2 linked regions of the Labilibaculum sp. DW002 genome follow. The protein of the gene in region 1 interacts with the protein of each later gene in a pairwise test. Links are inferred from orthologs where the notes say so. Each region holds a gene or a part of one and is shown in the gene's direction. Other genes may lie near its edges.

Region 1 (7,641 bases):
ATTATTTTGGCCGACTAGATTTAAAAGAAATCTTCATCTTCAGACTCATTTAAATCATTGTTATTATTTTCATTAGAAACCTGATTACAATCTAAATTGATATTAACGCCTCGAGGTTTTTCAAAATCACCTTGGGTAAGACCAATGCTTTTATCCGCATATACCTTTTGCATGTACAAAGCCCATATTGGTAAGGCCATATTCGCTCCTTGTCCTTGCCTAATCCCTTCAAAATGAATCGAGCGATCTTCCGCTCCTGTCCATACTCCAGATACTAATTCAGGTGTAATTCCCATGAACCAACCATCAGAATGATTTTGAGTTGTACCCGTTTTGCCACCCATTGGATTATATAAATTATAGGTAAAACGTAGTCTTACACCAGTCCCTTTTTGAACTACTCCTTGCAATAAGTTAGTCATTAAATAGGCTGTTTTTTCGTCCATCACTTCTCGTTTTCTTGGAACCGATTGAGCGATCAAATTCCCTTTATGATCTTCAATTTTCGAAATAAAACGAGGTTTGATATAAACACCTTTATTAGCATAGGTTCCGTAAGCTCCAACCATTTCACGAACAGTAATTTCGGATGTTCCTAAAAATACAGATGGAACGGCTGCAATTTTACTTACAACTCCCATTTTTTTAGCCATATCAACAACAGCCTGAGGTTTAAATTGCTTCAATACCCAACCTGAGATATTATTAACAGAATTGGCAAGCCCCCATCTTAATGTGACCATTTCTCCAGATCGAGCTCTGGTTGAGTTACGTGATGTCCATGTTGTCCCATCGCCCACATCAAAGGTCTGAGCAATATTAGGAACCTTATCACATGGTGTTAAACCTTCCTGCATAGCTACAGTATATAAAAACGGTTTAATAATAGAACCAACCTGACGTTTACCAAGGCTGACCATATCGTACATGAAATGCTTATAGTTTGGTCCACCCACATAGGCTCTTACCTCACCCGTTTGTGGTACCATCGACATGAACCCGGCTCTTAGGAAACCTTTATAATAAAGCATAGAATCTCGAGGAGATAAAATTGTATCACGCTCACCTTTCCAAGTAAAGATTTTCATCTTTGCAGGCGTATTGAAAGATAAACGAATGGAGTCCATACTCATTCCATTTTTCTTTAAAACACGATACCTCTCACTACGTTTCATTGTAGTTACCAGATTATTTTCAACATCTTCATTTGATAAATCATCCGAAAAAGGAGGATTTTTATGGTTTTCTTTCTCACGATCAAACGCCTTTTGTAAATTCAAGACCTAGGTGCTCTTTTACGGCTTCTTCAGCATACTTTTGCATACGCGAGTCAATGGTTGTGTATATCTTCAGACCATCTTTATATATATTGTATGGTTCCCCGTCTGCTTTCTTATTTTTATTGCACCATCCAAAAAATGGATTATTCTTCCATTCTAATGAATCTCGTTTAAACCGCTGTACATTCCATGATGCATAATTTTTACGCTCAGGCTTTTTAGCTGTTAACGACATCCGAAGATACTCTCTAAAATAAGGAGCCATTCCCCTTTTGTGATCTACTCTTTGAAAATCAATTCCCAAAGGAAGATTTTTTAAGGAATCATACTCTATTTTAGTTAAATAATCATACTTAACCATTTGTGACAAAACCACATTTCTTCTGTTCAAAGTTAATTCTGCTCTCCTTAATGGATTAAAATACGACGGATTTTTTGCCATACCAACAAGCATAGCGGCTTCGTGAATTTTTAGAGAATCAGGTGTAGTATTAAAATAAACATTTGATGCCGATTTAATTCCTACCGCTAGATTTAAGAAATCAAACTTGTTAAAATACATTGTCATGATTTCCTCTTTGGTATAGCTACGCTCCAGCTTAACAGAAATTACCCATTCCCTGAACTTCCGGAAAACGATATCCAATTTTTGACTAAAGCTTTCTCTCGGGAAAAGCATTTTTGCTAATTGTTGTGAAATAGTACTACCTCCACCAGCATTTCGATTTCCTGTAACCAAACCTTTGGCAACACGACCCAATCCACGAACATCAATACCTGAATGATCTTTGAATCGAACATCCTCAGTTGCAATCAATGCATCAACCAAAAAAGGAGATAATTCATCATACTTTACAAATGACCTATTTTGAAAATAAAACTTTCCAAGTAAACTTCCATCTGAAGTATAAACTTCTGTAGCCAAACTACTTTTCGGATTCTCCAACTCTTCAAAAGAGGGCATAAAACCAAAAGTTCCATTCGAAACTCCAGCGAAAAATAATACAGCTCCTAAAACACCAATCACAAAAATTGCCCAGAATATAATTAACGCTTTTTTAAAGCGCTGCAATTGTGATTTCGGTTCTTGTTCTAAATTTGAGTTTAACTCAGTATTGTTTTCTAACATTATCGACCAATTAATAATTTTGTGCTGTAAAAATAGCAAATAAAATTCGAACTAATAAGCATCATATTACTCCTTATTATATAGATCAATTTCAGATAACCAAAATAAGCAATTTAAAAATTAGTATCATAAAATTTGGAACTTAGGGCGCATATGTTTTTACTTTGCACAAAATTTTAGAGCACGATTTTCCATAAATAGTGATGCGATGGTAGAGAATTTAGTTATTGTTGAGTCCCCTGCAAAGGCAAAAACAATTGAAAAGTTTTTAGGTGATAGTTTTCTTGTAAAGTCCAGTTTTGGACATATTAGAGATCTTGATAAGAAAGATTTTGGTATTGATATCAAAAACAACTTTACACCTAAATATATTGTTTCGACGGACAAAAAAAAGGTTGTAACTGAACTGAAGAAGTTGGCGAAAGAAGCAGAGACAGTATGGATCGCTTCCGATGAGGACCGCGAGGGAGAGGCTATTGCCTGGCACTTGTTTGAGGAACTTAAATTAAAGAAAGAGAAAACAAAACGTATTGTTTTTCACGAGATTACCAAAGATGCAATTCTGAATGCGGTAGAAAATCCACGTCAGATTGATGATAATTTGGTTAATGCGCAGCAGGCAAGACGAATTCTTGACAGATTGGTTGGTTTTGAAATTTCCCCGGTGTTGTGGAAAAAAGTGAAGCCATCATTGTCAGCAGGTCGTGTTCAATCTGTAGCAGTACGATTAATTGTTGAAAGAGAAAGAGAAATTATTTCTTTCGAGTCTGAGTCTTTCTTTAAAGTTATTGCTCAATTTACTATTACTGATGAAAAAGGAGTTGAAAAAACTTTAAAGGCCGAACTTCCAAAACGATTTTCGACAAAAGAAGAAACTCTTGATTTCCTTACTAGTTGTAAGAATGCAGAATATCATATTGATGATATCGTAAAGAAACCATCTTTAAGAAAACCAGCTGCACCTTTTACAACATCAACACTACAGCAGGAAGCCAGTCGTAAGTTAGGTTTCTCTGTTTCTCAAACCATGACAGTAGCTCAGCGTTTGTACGAGGCGGGAAATATTACTTATATGAGAACAGACTCGGTAAATCTATCTGAGACTGCATTGAATACGGCTAAAGAAGAAATTACACGTTTGCATGGTGCTGACTATGTGAAAATCAGAAAATACAGTACGAAGAGTAAGGGTGCGCAGGAAGCTCACGAGGCCATTCGCCCTACATATCTTAATAAGCACAAAGTAGAGGGTGAATCGAATGAGAAGCGTCTTTACGATTTGATTTGGAAACGTACGATTGCTTCACAAATGAGTGATGCAAAGCTTGAGAAAACGAATATCAAAATTAATATTTCAACCAACGAGGAAAAATTCGTTGCAACTGGTGAGATGATTAAGTTTGAAGGTTTTCTTAAAGTTTACTTAGAATCAACTGACGACGAAGAACAGAAGCAAGAGCAATCTCTTCTTCCGCAAGTTAATGTTGGTGATAAATTGGAAAGCGAGTTTGTTAAGGCGGTTCAAAACTTTACACATCGTCCACCACGATTTACTGAGGCAAGTTTAGTAAAGAAGTTGGAAGACTTGGGCATTGGACGTCCATCAACATACGCACCAACTATTACAACGGTTCAAAATCGAGGTTATGTGGTTAAAGAATCGCGTGATGGTGTTCAACGTCAGTACGAAGTTCTTAATTTGATTGATGATGCTATCGAAGAAGAGACTTTAATACAAAATACAGGAGCTGAAAACAAAAAACTATTTCCATCGGACATTGGAATGGTTGTTACAGATTTCTTAATAAAGCATTTCTCAAATATCATGAATTACAATTTTACTGCTGAAGTAGAAAAGGAATTTGATGAGATTGCAGTTGGTAAAATGGTATGGCAAGAAATGATTGGTAAATTTTACCATCCGTTCCATGCCAACGTTGAGAAAACACTCGAAGAGTCTGAAAGAGAGACAGGTGAGAGGATTTTAGGCAACGATCCTAAAACAGGAAAAGTTATTCTTGTACGTATTGGTCGTTACGGTCCAATGGCTCAGCTTGGAGAAAGTGCCGAAGGGGATGAAGAGAAACCTAAATTTGCCAGCTTAAGAACAGGACAGCATCTTGAAACTATTACGCTGGAGGAAGCAATAGATTTATTTAAGTTACCAAGAGATCTAGGTCTTTATGAAGATAAGAAAGTTGTGGTTGCGATTGGTCGATTTGGACCTTATGTCCGTCATGACGGTAAATTTGCATCCTTACACAAAGATGTTGATGATCCGATGACCATTGATTTGGAGCGTGCTATTGTGTTGGTTGAAGAGAAGCGTGAAAAGGATCGTTTGAAACATATTAAATCATTTGAAGAGGATGCTGAGCTTCAGATTCTGAATGGGCGTTGGGGACCATATATATCTTATCAAAAAGAAAATTACAGATTGGCTAAGGATATTGAAGATCCTAAGACACTCAGCTATGAAGATTGCCTAAAGATAATTAAGTCAGCACCTAAAAAGAAGACTAGTAAAGTTGCTAAAAAAGCACCTGCGAAGAAAAAAGCACCAGCTAAAAAGAAAGCAACAACAACTAAAAAGAAGACAACAACAGCCAAAAAGAAAACAAGCACGGCTAAAAAATAAAAAAACTTAAAAAAAAATTAAGGGCTATCTATAAATGTAGATAGCCCTTTTTTATTACCATTCTTTTACTCCCTATCATCATATAATTACAAATTATTGTTTACTTTACAAGAAAAATTTCAAAAATCCTTAACAAAACAATAAAACCATCGTAAATAAGAATTACGTTAAAATAACTGATCACACTGTTTTTCTAAGAAGTCTGATCTTGTGTTATTTAATTTAATGTTAGACAGATAGAAATTAAGTTTTGCATGGAAACATAAAAAATAATGACTAATGGGGCTGAACCTCTGATAAAACTTGTAAGGAACATTTATTTTTATTTACTTTACTCCTCATAGTTTTTGGCATTAACTGAACCATAATATTTTACATGAAAAAATTTATTTTCTTCATATTATTGGCTTGCTCATCTTTACTAGCTAAAGCTCAGCAAGATCCACAGTTTAGTCAAAACATGTTCAACATTCTTTCTGTAAACCCTGCTTTTGCAGGATCTGAGGAAGATATTCTGGTGTCAGCAATTAATCGTCAACAATGGGTTGGATTCGATAATGCACCAGTTAGTACCGTTGTTAATGTAAGCACTCCTATATCATTTATGGGTGCTGATCATGGGATCGGTTTAACCATATTAAGTGACAAGTTAGGCTTTGAAAAGAATACTGCAATGCGTTTTAGTTATGCATATCAGAAAAAAATAAGTACAGGTTCTTTAAATATTGGAGTAAGTGTCGGGTTTCAGAACAATTCACTTAAAGGTGAATGGTTTGTGCCAACAGGAGACGGTTTTGTTAGTGCTGAAGATGATTTGGGAGCTGGAAATATTGATGACAGCAAACTTGTTTTTGATTTAGGATTGGGATTTTATTATCATACCAATAACTTTTATGTCGGAACATCCGTAAGTCATTTAAACAAACCAAATATTGGTTATAACGAAACTGTCGAAACTTATCTTGCACGTCATTATTATGGAATGGCAGGATATCGATACGAACTAAACGAATCGTGGGAAATTTTACCCTCGATATTTTATAAAACCGACGCTGTTGTATCTCAGTTTGATTTAAATACTAACATCAGATACAATAAAAGGATTTGGGGAGGCGTTTCATATAGGGTTGATGATGCCATTGTTGGAATGTTAGGAGTATTATTCAATAATGGAATTCAAATTGGATATGCTTATGATATTTCCACATCGAAGATTGCGAAGGGATCGCACGAGTTTTTATTGGCTTACCGATTTAATACTAAATTGGAACGTCGAAATCAAAAATATAAGAGTATTCGATTTTTGTAATAACATTTGAAAATCTATGCAAGTTGCATAATTTATAAAACCACTATGAATAAACTACTTACAACACTTTGTGTAATTGTTTTATTGTTCTTGTCCAGTTGTGGAAAAAACACTGGAAACGGAGAACTTATTGGTGCGGGTCAAAGAGGAAAATGGTTTGAACCAAAACCATATGGAATGGTATTAATTCCTCGCGGAAGCTTTACTGTCGGACCTAATGATCAGGATGTAGCATGGGCACTTAATGCTACTGCCAAGACCGTATCTGTTGAGTCTTTTTGGATGGACGAAACGGAAATTACGAATAATGAATACCGTCAGTTTGTAAATTGGGTTAGAGATTCAATTGCTCGCGAACTTTTAGGTCAACAATTTGAAGAATTTCTAATTGCAGAAGATGAAAATGGTAATCCTATCGACCCTCCTTTTATCAATTGGGATGAAAGATTAGAATGGGATAACGAAGAATACACTGAAATTCTAGAAGAGATGTATTTACCAGCTCATGAAAGATTTTTCAGAAATAAAGAAATTGATTCGCGTAAGTTAAAGTACCAATACGAATGGGTGGATTTGCAACAAGCTGCAAAAAAATCGAATCGTTACAATAGCGAAACAGGTGAATACGAAGGTTTGGTAGATGATTACCAAGGTGGACGTCAGAGTATAGAAGACAGATCCTCTTTCATCATTAAAGAAACATTGAATATTTATCCTGACACTTTAGCTTGGATTCACGATTTCACATATTCTTATAATGAGCCATTGGCTGAACAATATTTCTGGCACCCATCTTTCGATGAATATCCTGTTGTGGGCGTAAGTTGGAAGCAAGCTCGTGCTTTCTGTCGTTGGAGAACGGAATTTCACAATTCTGCTCTTCGAAGAAATGGAAAACCTGATGTTCCTGAATATCGTTTGCCAACAGAGACAGAGTGGGAATATGCAGCTCGTGGAGGTATTTCTTTGAACTTATACCCTTGGGGAGGAGATTATACTCGTAACGAGAAAGGGTGTTTCTTAGCTAATTTCAAACCATTACGAGGAAACTATGTAGACGATGGAGGTTTGGTTACTTTACCGGTTGGTACCTATGAACCTAATGGGTATGGACTTTACGATATGGCAGGTAATGTAGCGGAGTGGACTTCTGCGGTATATGCAGAATCTGCTTATAGCTTCACTCATGATATGAATCCAAATTATCAGTACAATGCTTTGCCAAGTGACCCTCCAGCTTTAAAAAGAAAAGTTGTTAGAGGTGGATCTTGGAAAGACATAGGAT
Region 2 (7,479 bases), on another replicon or contig:
GCGATTCATTATCCGCAGCCGACATTGCCCAGACAATTAATAACGCTAAGCTAACATTAAAGCAAACCAATGAAATTCTTGATAAGATTAATTCAGGAAAAGGTTCAATGGGTATGTTAATAAATAACGATACCTTATATATGAACTTAGAGGCTGCCTCTAATGGTTTAACGAATTTATTAATTGATGTAAAGAATAATCCTAAAAAATACATGCACTTTTCTTTATTCGATACAGGTAAAACTGTTTATATGAATTCTGATAAATCTAAAAAGAAAAGAGATAAGTTAAATCAAGTTTATTATCGAGTACAAATTCTTTCAGCTTCGAAGCAAATAGCGCTGGATGACACTAGTTTAAAGGGACATAAGAAAGTTCAAGAGATCTTTTTTAATGGTCGATACAAATACACAATTGGACATACTCAGAACTATAAAGAAATTATACGTCAACTTAAAAAAATCAAGGAAGATTTTCCAGATGCCTTTGTCATAAAGATTAGCCCTGAGAATTGAATTTTATTTAACGACTGTGATTATAGTAAATTAAAAGCTCATAATCTATTGAACCACTACCAACTAGAACAAGTTTGTAAAACTACTTAACAGACTTTGTTTTATGTTTAATCTAGAATGAGTTTACATTAGCTAATAAAGACCTAAAAGTATGTTACACGGAAATGATTAGATACCAGAAAGTTAAACAAACTAAAGCTTTAAGTTATTTATTCTCAGCCTATTAACAAATGTCATTTTTTTTACATTTCTGTATCCCTTATTTTCCGCATGCTAGTAAATGTTTTTAAAAAGTCAAGAGCAAAATAATTTTTTTTTAAGTTTTTTTTTCACAATCTTGCATAAGCAAAATTTGACACACCCATATTTTTTAAAATTCTGAACAAGAAATGAACAATAATCACTTCCAAATCTGGGAAAATTGCTTATCGGTAATTAAGGATAATGTTTCGCCAATCAGTTATAGTACATGGTTTCAACCTATTGTACCACTGAAATTGGAGAATGAAATTCTTACTTTACAGGTACCTAGTCATTTTTTCTATGAGTATCTGGAAGAGAAATATATTGATCTTCTTAGAAAGACTTTAAGAAAAGAACTTGGGGCTAGTGCAAAACTGGAATATAATGTGGTAATGGAAAATAATCACATGAAAGATGTGAAACCATTATCAGTTGTTGTGCCTGGAAATAATCCGGCAAACACAAAAAATCGTCCAGTAAAGAATCCTTTTTCACAAGAGGAACCAAGCATCAAAAATCCATTTGTAATTCCTGGTATAAAAAAATTACAAATTGATTCTCAACTAAACCCGGATTATACTTTTGCTAACTTTATTGAAGGTGACTGTAATCGTTTAGCTCGTTCAGCAGGTTGGGCCGTTTCGGAGAATCCTGGTGGAACTGCATTTAATCCTCTTGTATTATATGGTGATTCTGGATTAGGGAAGACACATTTAGCTCAATCAATAGGGTTAAAAGCAAAAGAATTACATCCTGAAAAGACAGTTTTATACGTAAGCTCTCAAAAATTCCAAACTCAGTTTACTGAAGCAATTCGTAACAACAATAAAAATGACTTCCTTCATTTCTATCAAATGATCGATATCTTAATTATTGACGATATTCAAGAATTAGCTGGTAAAGAAAAAACACAAAATACATTTTTCCACATTTTCAACCATCTGCACCAATCAGGTAAGCAATTAATTTTGACATCTGATAAAGCACCCATTGAATTGAAAGGAATGGAGAATCGTTTACTTTCGCGTTTTAAATGGGGATTATCAGCAGATTTGCAAAATCCTGATTACGAAACAAGAGTTCGTATTTTGCAACAAAAAGCTTATAAGGATGGAATCATTCTTGAGAATGATGTCATTGAATATATTGCTACACACGTCATCAACAATGTTCGTGAACTAGAAGGTGCTTTAATTTCACTTTTAGCTCAATCAACTCTAAATAAAAAAGAACTTAATCTTGAGCTAGCAGTTGAAATCATCGATAAATTGGTGAAAAATACGAAGCGTGAAATTTCTATTGATTACATTCAAAAAATTGTTTGCGATCATTTCAATATGCCAGTTGATCTTCTTCAGGCTAAAACAAGAAAACGTGAAATTGTTCAAGCTCGTCAAATTGCCATGTATTTTTCAAAATCGATGACTAAAGCTTCGTTATCGACTATTGGTTCACAAATTGGTAAAAAAGATCATGCTACTGTTCTTCATGCTTGCAAAACGGTAAACAATCTGATTGATACGGATCGAGCATTCAAAACTCAAATTGATGAGATAAATAAAAAATTAAAAATGTAGTTTTTAACTACTAACTACTATTATTACTACCCTAGAAAGCAGATTCAATTTGAATCTGCTTTTCTTATTTTAAGATCAGGATTTTTTGATTACTTTGCGCCAAATTCGAAAACATGCTTAATCTACTATTTGCAATTCTTACTTCAGCCGGAATCTTTATCACCTTTAAATACCTTGAAAAATATAAGGTTGATATTTTACTAGCAATTATCATTAACTATATAACCGCCGCTATTTGCGGGTATTTATTATCCGACAAAGCATTTGTTGTTCAAAATATAATTCACGAAAATTGGTTTAATATCTCGATATTAATTGGAGCTTTATTTATCGTTGTTTTCTTTATTATAGGTCGCTCAACACAAAAAGCAGGAATCTCGGTTACCACCTTGGCCAGCAAAATGTCTTTTGTATTGCCCTTATTATTTTCAATTCTATATTATCAAGAAGCTGTATCTACAAATAAGATTTTAGGTATTGTAATTGCAATTAGTGCCGTTCTCTTAAGTATTTACAAAGGGAAAAGTGATAAATTAAATCGACAGTACATTTGGTTACCGGTGCTTCTATTTTTTGGAGCCGGAACCGTTGATTCTTTGGTTAAATATGCACAACAAGAATTCCTAAGCAATGGAGGTACAGAACAGTTCTCTACCCTATTATTTGCTATTGCGGGAATATCGGGAATACTTACTTTATTAATTAAAAGAGAGAGCCTATTAAAGCTCTTACAAGTAAAAGTTTTAATTGGTGGCCTTGTTCTTGGTCTGGTAAATTTCGGATCCCTTTATTTTTTAATCGCATCTCTAAACAGTTCTGGATTTGATAGCTCGGTTGTTTTTAGCATTATCAACATAGGAATTGTAGCTTGTTCGGTGTTAATTGGACTAGGCATTTTCAAAGAAAAACTAAACAAAGTGAATCTATTGGGGATTGTACTTGCATTTATTGCTATTTTTATTCTTACAAACTAAACAACACTACTTTTTAGCTAGTAATGAGCAACGATACTTACAAAACAATAAGCGAAACGTCCGAGGGATTATACAAAGAAAAAGGAAGTAAATTTATTGCCTATGCTTACCCTGTAACTTCCGAAGAAGAAATTAAAGCACATATTGCAAGCCTAAAAAAAGAATATTACGATGCTCGTCATCATTGTTATGCATATATGCTTGGCGCTGATAAAAAAGATTTTAGAGCCAACGATGATGGTGAACCTTCTTCTACTGCTGGAAAGCCAATTCTAGGACAAATACTATCGAAAGATCTTACCAACATTCTAATTGTGGTAATTCGCTATTTTGGAGGCACAAAATTAGGCGTTAGCGGTCTTATTCATGCGTACAAAACTGCAGCATCCGAGGTAATTTCAAATGCTGAAATTCTCGACAAAACAGTTAACGACATCTACGATATTCATTTCGATTATTTGGTGATGAATGATGTAATGAAAATCATAAAAGATGACCAGCCTTTACAATTAGGGCAAGATTTTAACTTGACCTGCAAAATTACCTTGAGCATTCGCCAAAGTGAAGTCGATCGAATCATCGAAAAATTTAACAAAATTGACAGTGTAAAAACAGACTTTGTTAAAACAGTATAGTTTGTTTGTTTTCAAGATTATACATAAGTCGAACAATCGTATTTTCTATTTTACAGGTTAAATTGTTAATAATTATTCTTTTTTTGATTTGAATATAAGCATAATTTATACCTATATTTGTAATCTAGAATGAAGAGAGTATTAAATCAATCTAGAACCGCAATTAATGCAAAAAGAAGTAAATGCCTTTACTTCTTCTTTCACATTTTTCATTTCTTATTTAGATGTAAACACGATGTAAGGATTAATTCCCTTTTCTGTTATTTGGGTAATCCAATTCAACAATATTTTTCAAAAAAACCAACATTGTCTATTTCATCGACAATTGTTGGTTTTTTTTTGATATTAAAACAACCATTATATACAAATTCTAAAAATTAAGAAATGGATAACAAAAGCTTAGTGTCTATCGACGACTACACCAAAGAAGAAATTTTGGAAGTGCTTGCCAAAGCAGCAGAATTTGAAAAGAATCCCAACTCCAACATGCTTGAAGGCAAAGTTGTTTCATCTTTATTTTTTGAGCCATCAACAAGAACTCGCCTCAGTTTTGAAACAGCTATAAGTCGTATGGGGGGTAAAATTGTTGGTTTTACCGATGCCTCGTCATCAAGTACCACCAAAGGAGAAACATTAAATGATACGATTAAAATGGTTAGTAACTATTCGGATCTAATCGTTATGCGTCATCCAATTGAAGGTTCGGCTCGCTACGCCTCTGAAGTATCAGACGTTCCTGTAATTAATGCTGGTGATGGTGCCAACCAGCACCCTACTCAAACCATGCTCGATCTTTACTCTATTCAAAAGACGCAAGGTACGCTTGAAAATCTGAACATTTTCATGGTAGGTGATTTGAAGTATGGCAGAACAGTTCATTCATTACTAATGGCTCTTTCGCACTTTAACCCAACCTTCCATTTTATTGCACCCAAGGAATTAGAGATTCCAAGAGCGTACAAAATCTTCATGGATAAAAACAATATTAAATACCAAGAACATACCGAATTCAACTCGATCATTAATGATGCTGACATTCTTTATATGACACGTGTTCAGCGTGAGCGTTTTGCTGATCCTCTGGAATATGAAAAAGTTAAAAATGTATATATTCTTAAAAATGATATGCTAAAAGACACCAGAGATAATCTACGTATTCTTCACCCGCTACCAAGAGTCAACGAAATTGCTGTAGATGTGGATGCAAACCCCAAAGCCTACTATTTTGAACAAGCTTTAAATGGTGTTTTTGCAAGACAGGCTATTATTGCCAAAGCACTAGATTTATAAACTTATATTCACGTCAAAAAAGCAGATCAACATATGAACGCAAAGAAAGAATTACAGGTAAGTGCCATTGAAAATGGAACCGTTATCGATCATATTCCAGCAGAATATCTATTTCAAGTAATCACGATTTTAGGTTTAGACAATTGTGGCAATTCAGTAACATTTGGAAACAACTTAGAGAGTAAATTATTAGGAAAGAAAGCAATTATTAAGATTTCTGATAAATTTTTCGAAGATGAAGAAATCAATAAAATTTCTTTGATTGCTCCTCATGCAAAATTAAACATCATTCGCGACTATAAGGTTTCAGAGAAAAAAATTGTTGAAACACCTAAAAAAGTAATTGGTATTGCTAAATGTATGAATCCAAAGTGCATTACTAATGTAGAGGCGGTTACTACACGCTTTAAAGTAATCGAAGATTCTCCTATTACCTTAAAATGCCACTACTGTGAGAAAATCACAGATCACAAGCACATTGAGATTATTTAATTGATACTGTATATTAAATGAATGAAAAGAAGCCTATTTGGCTTCTTTTTTTTGAACCAATTTGTAGCAAAGAATACAGATCAAAGGATAATTATTACCTTTGTCGCTCTTTACAAATTGAATAAAATACAAGCATATGAATTCTTCGACCGAGCAAGTTCGTAATCGCATAACACAAGCTATTGAAAATGGACAAAATGGGAAACTTAGAGCCTGTAAAGAAGATTTACGTATTCTTTATACTAGCATAAAGAACGAACCTTTCCTACTTTGGGAAGATGCTTTTATTTCTCAATTGGGAAAAGTAATTATCATGATGCTCCATATGGATTTAATTGATGATGAAGAACAAAACATTGGTTTAGCCCATCTCTCCTATGTTTATATTACAAAAGGAATTGAAAAAGAAGAGAGCCTAGCTCCTGACTATGATACTTGTGAACTTTTCCGCTTAAGAAAAGATCGAATTATTCTTTTGAAAAGCTTTGATGACTCCTTTGTTGATAGCTTACAGGAATTCTACTATGCAAACGAAAAGGCAAAAGATCGTGACGCCTATAACCTTCAGCGCAAAACGGTTTTAAGTCGTATGCCATTCCTACAATTTGCAGACATTCATGCCATAGAGAAAGATTACAAGAATTTACGAAATGACGAGTATTTACTTGAGACTGCCAATTATATTGAACACGATAATGAAATTACTGCTGAAACTTTAAATGAAGGTTCTCTCCTGCATAAGATATTGTATAAGCATACTTTGCAGAAATTAAAAGATGGTAAGTTGCTATACTAAATGGCAGTAATTCTTATTTGCCTGTGTTCTAGCATCATGGGCTTTTACTTTTCTCCATTAATGATTGAAGTAAGCAAAACAATTAAGCCAATTGAAAGCTTTACGGCATTCTATTGCGACAGATTATCCCGAATCACGATCAATTCGTAACTACAGATCATAATTTCGGAAAAATACCAGTGAATCATTCTGTGAGGGATTGTAGTGATATCCTTTTTCGAGGTACGATGGAAAAGATTTAACGAAAAGCCCGACCCGCGGGGACACAGCCAAATAAAAAAAAGACTTTTTTATCCGTAAAACATATAAAAGCTTATCGATTTGCTCTTTTATTTATATCTTAATGCTTGAATTGGCAAAAAGCACGAAATGGCTGTAATTCTGCCCGCCAATATACTGTATTTCGAATGTTAAATACAGGATAAAACCAGCCGAATAAAACAATAAACGAAATTATTTTATGAGTATAGAAAAATACGACCTTGTTGTTTTGGGGAGTGGACCAGCAGGTTTCTCGGCAGCAATGCGCGCCATAGATTTTAAAAAATCGGTTTGTATTATTGAAGCGAATCATTTGGGAGGTGCTGGGATCATGAACGGTGCGCTTACTTCTAAAGCAATGTGGGAACTATCGAGAGATTTCTCAATTGCCTCATCGGTGACCAGAGGATATCGCGCATCTGGATTGAATGTAGAATACGACAAGGTACAAAAGACGGTTATACAAGCTGCGAAACAAAAGCAATTGCAAATGCTTTCGCAGATCGAAACCTACTCGAAAGCGTCAGAAAACTCTGGTAATATTACGCTAAAATATGGTTGGGGAAAATTTCTTGATTCGAATACGGTAGAGATTATTTCTCATGATAAAATAGAACAGGTTAAAGGAGATAATTTTATTATTGCTACAGGATCAAGACCTCGCCCGATGCCAGATGTAGAGGTTGATAATGAGCG

What was found.
Region 2: the proteins of topA (region 1) and L3049_RS03420 interact in binary tests that used the Escherichia coli proteins (3 or more experiments, as listed by UniProt). The link is inferred for Labilibaculum sp. DW002 from one-to-one orthologs.

Annotation. Positions count from the first base shown.
Region 1 is NZ_JAKJSC010000003.1:80,829-88,469, reverse strand. The notes cover bases 2,288-5,332. They hold topA (type I DNA topoisomerase), read left to right. Parts: upstream 2,288-2,617; coding sequence 2,618-5,047; downstream 5,048-5,332. Other genes in these bases: L3049_RS14730 (transglycosylase domain-containing protein), read right to left, coding at 2,288-2,409. In the rest of the region: L3049_RS14735 (transglycosylase domain-containing protein), read right to left, coding at 21-1,280; more of L3049_RS14730, read right to left, coding at 1,258-2,287; L3049_RS14720 (PorP/SprF family type IX secretion system membrane protein), read left to right, coding at 5,424-6,356; porK (T9SS ring complex lipoprotein PorK/GldK), read left to right, coding at 6,402-7,641. UniProt on the Escherichia coli protein: Releases the supercoiling and torsional tension of DNA, which is introduced during the DNA replication and transcription, by transiently cleaving and rejoining one strand of the DNA duplex.
Region 2 is NZ_JAKJSC010000001.1:891,881-899,359, forward strand. What follows is about bases 2,256-5,138. They hold L3049_RS03420 (IMPACT family protein), read left to right. Parts: upstream 2,256-3,332; coding sequence 3,333-3,944; downstream 3,945-5,138. Other genes in these bases: dnaA (chromosomal replication initiator protein DnaA), read left to right, coding at 2,256-2,335; L3049_RS03415 (hypothetical protein), read left to right, coding at 2,449-3,309; pyrB (aspartate carbamoyltransferase), read left to right, coding at 4,329-5,138. Also shown: L3049_RS03405 (MlaD family protein), read left to right, coding at 1-515; more of dnaA, read left to right, coding at 905-2,255; more of pyrB, read left to right, coding at 5,139-5,234; pyrI (aspartate carbamoyltransferase regulatory subunit), read left to right, coding at 5,268-5,726; L3049_RS03435 (hypothetical protein), read left to right, coding at 5,863-6,522; L3049_RS03440 (dihydrolipoyl dehydrogenase family protein), read left to right, coding at 6,983-7,479.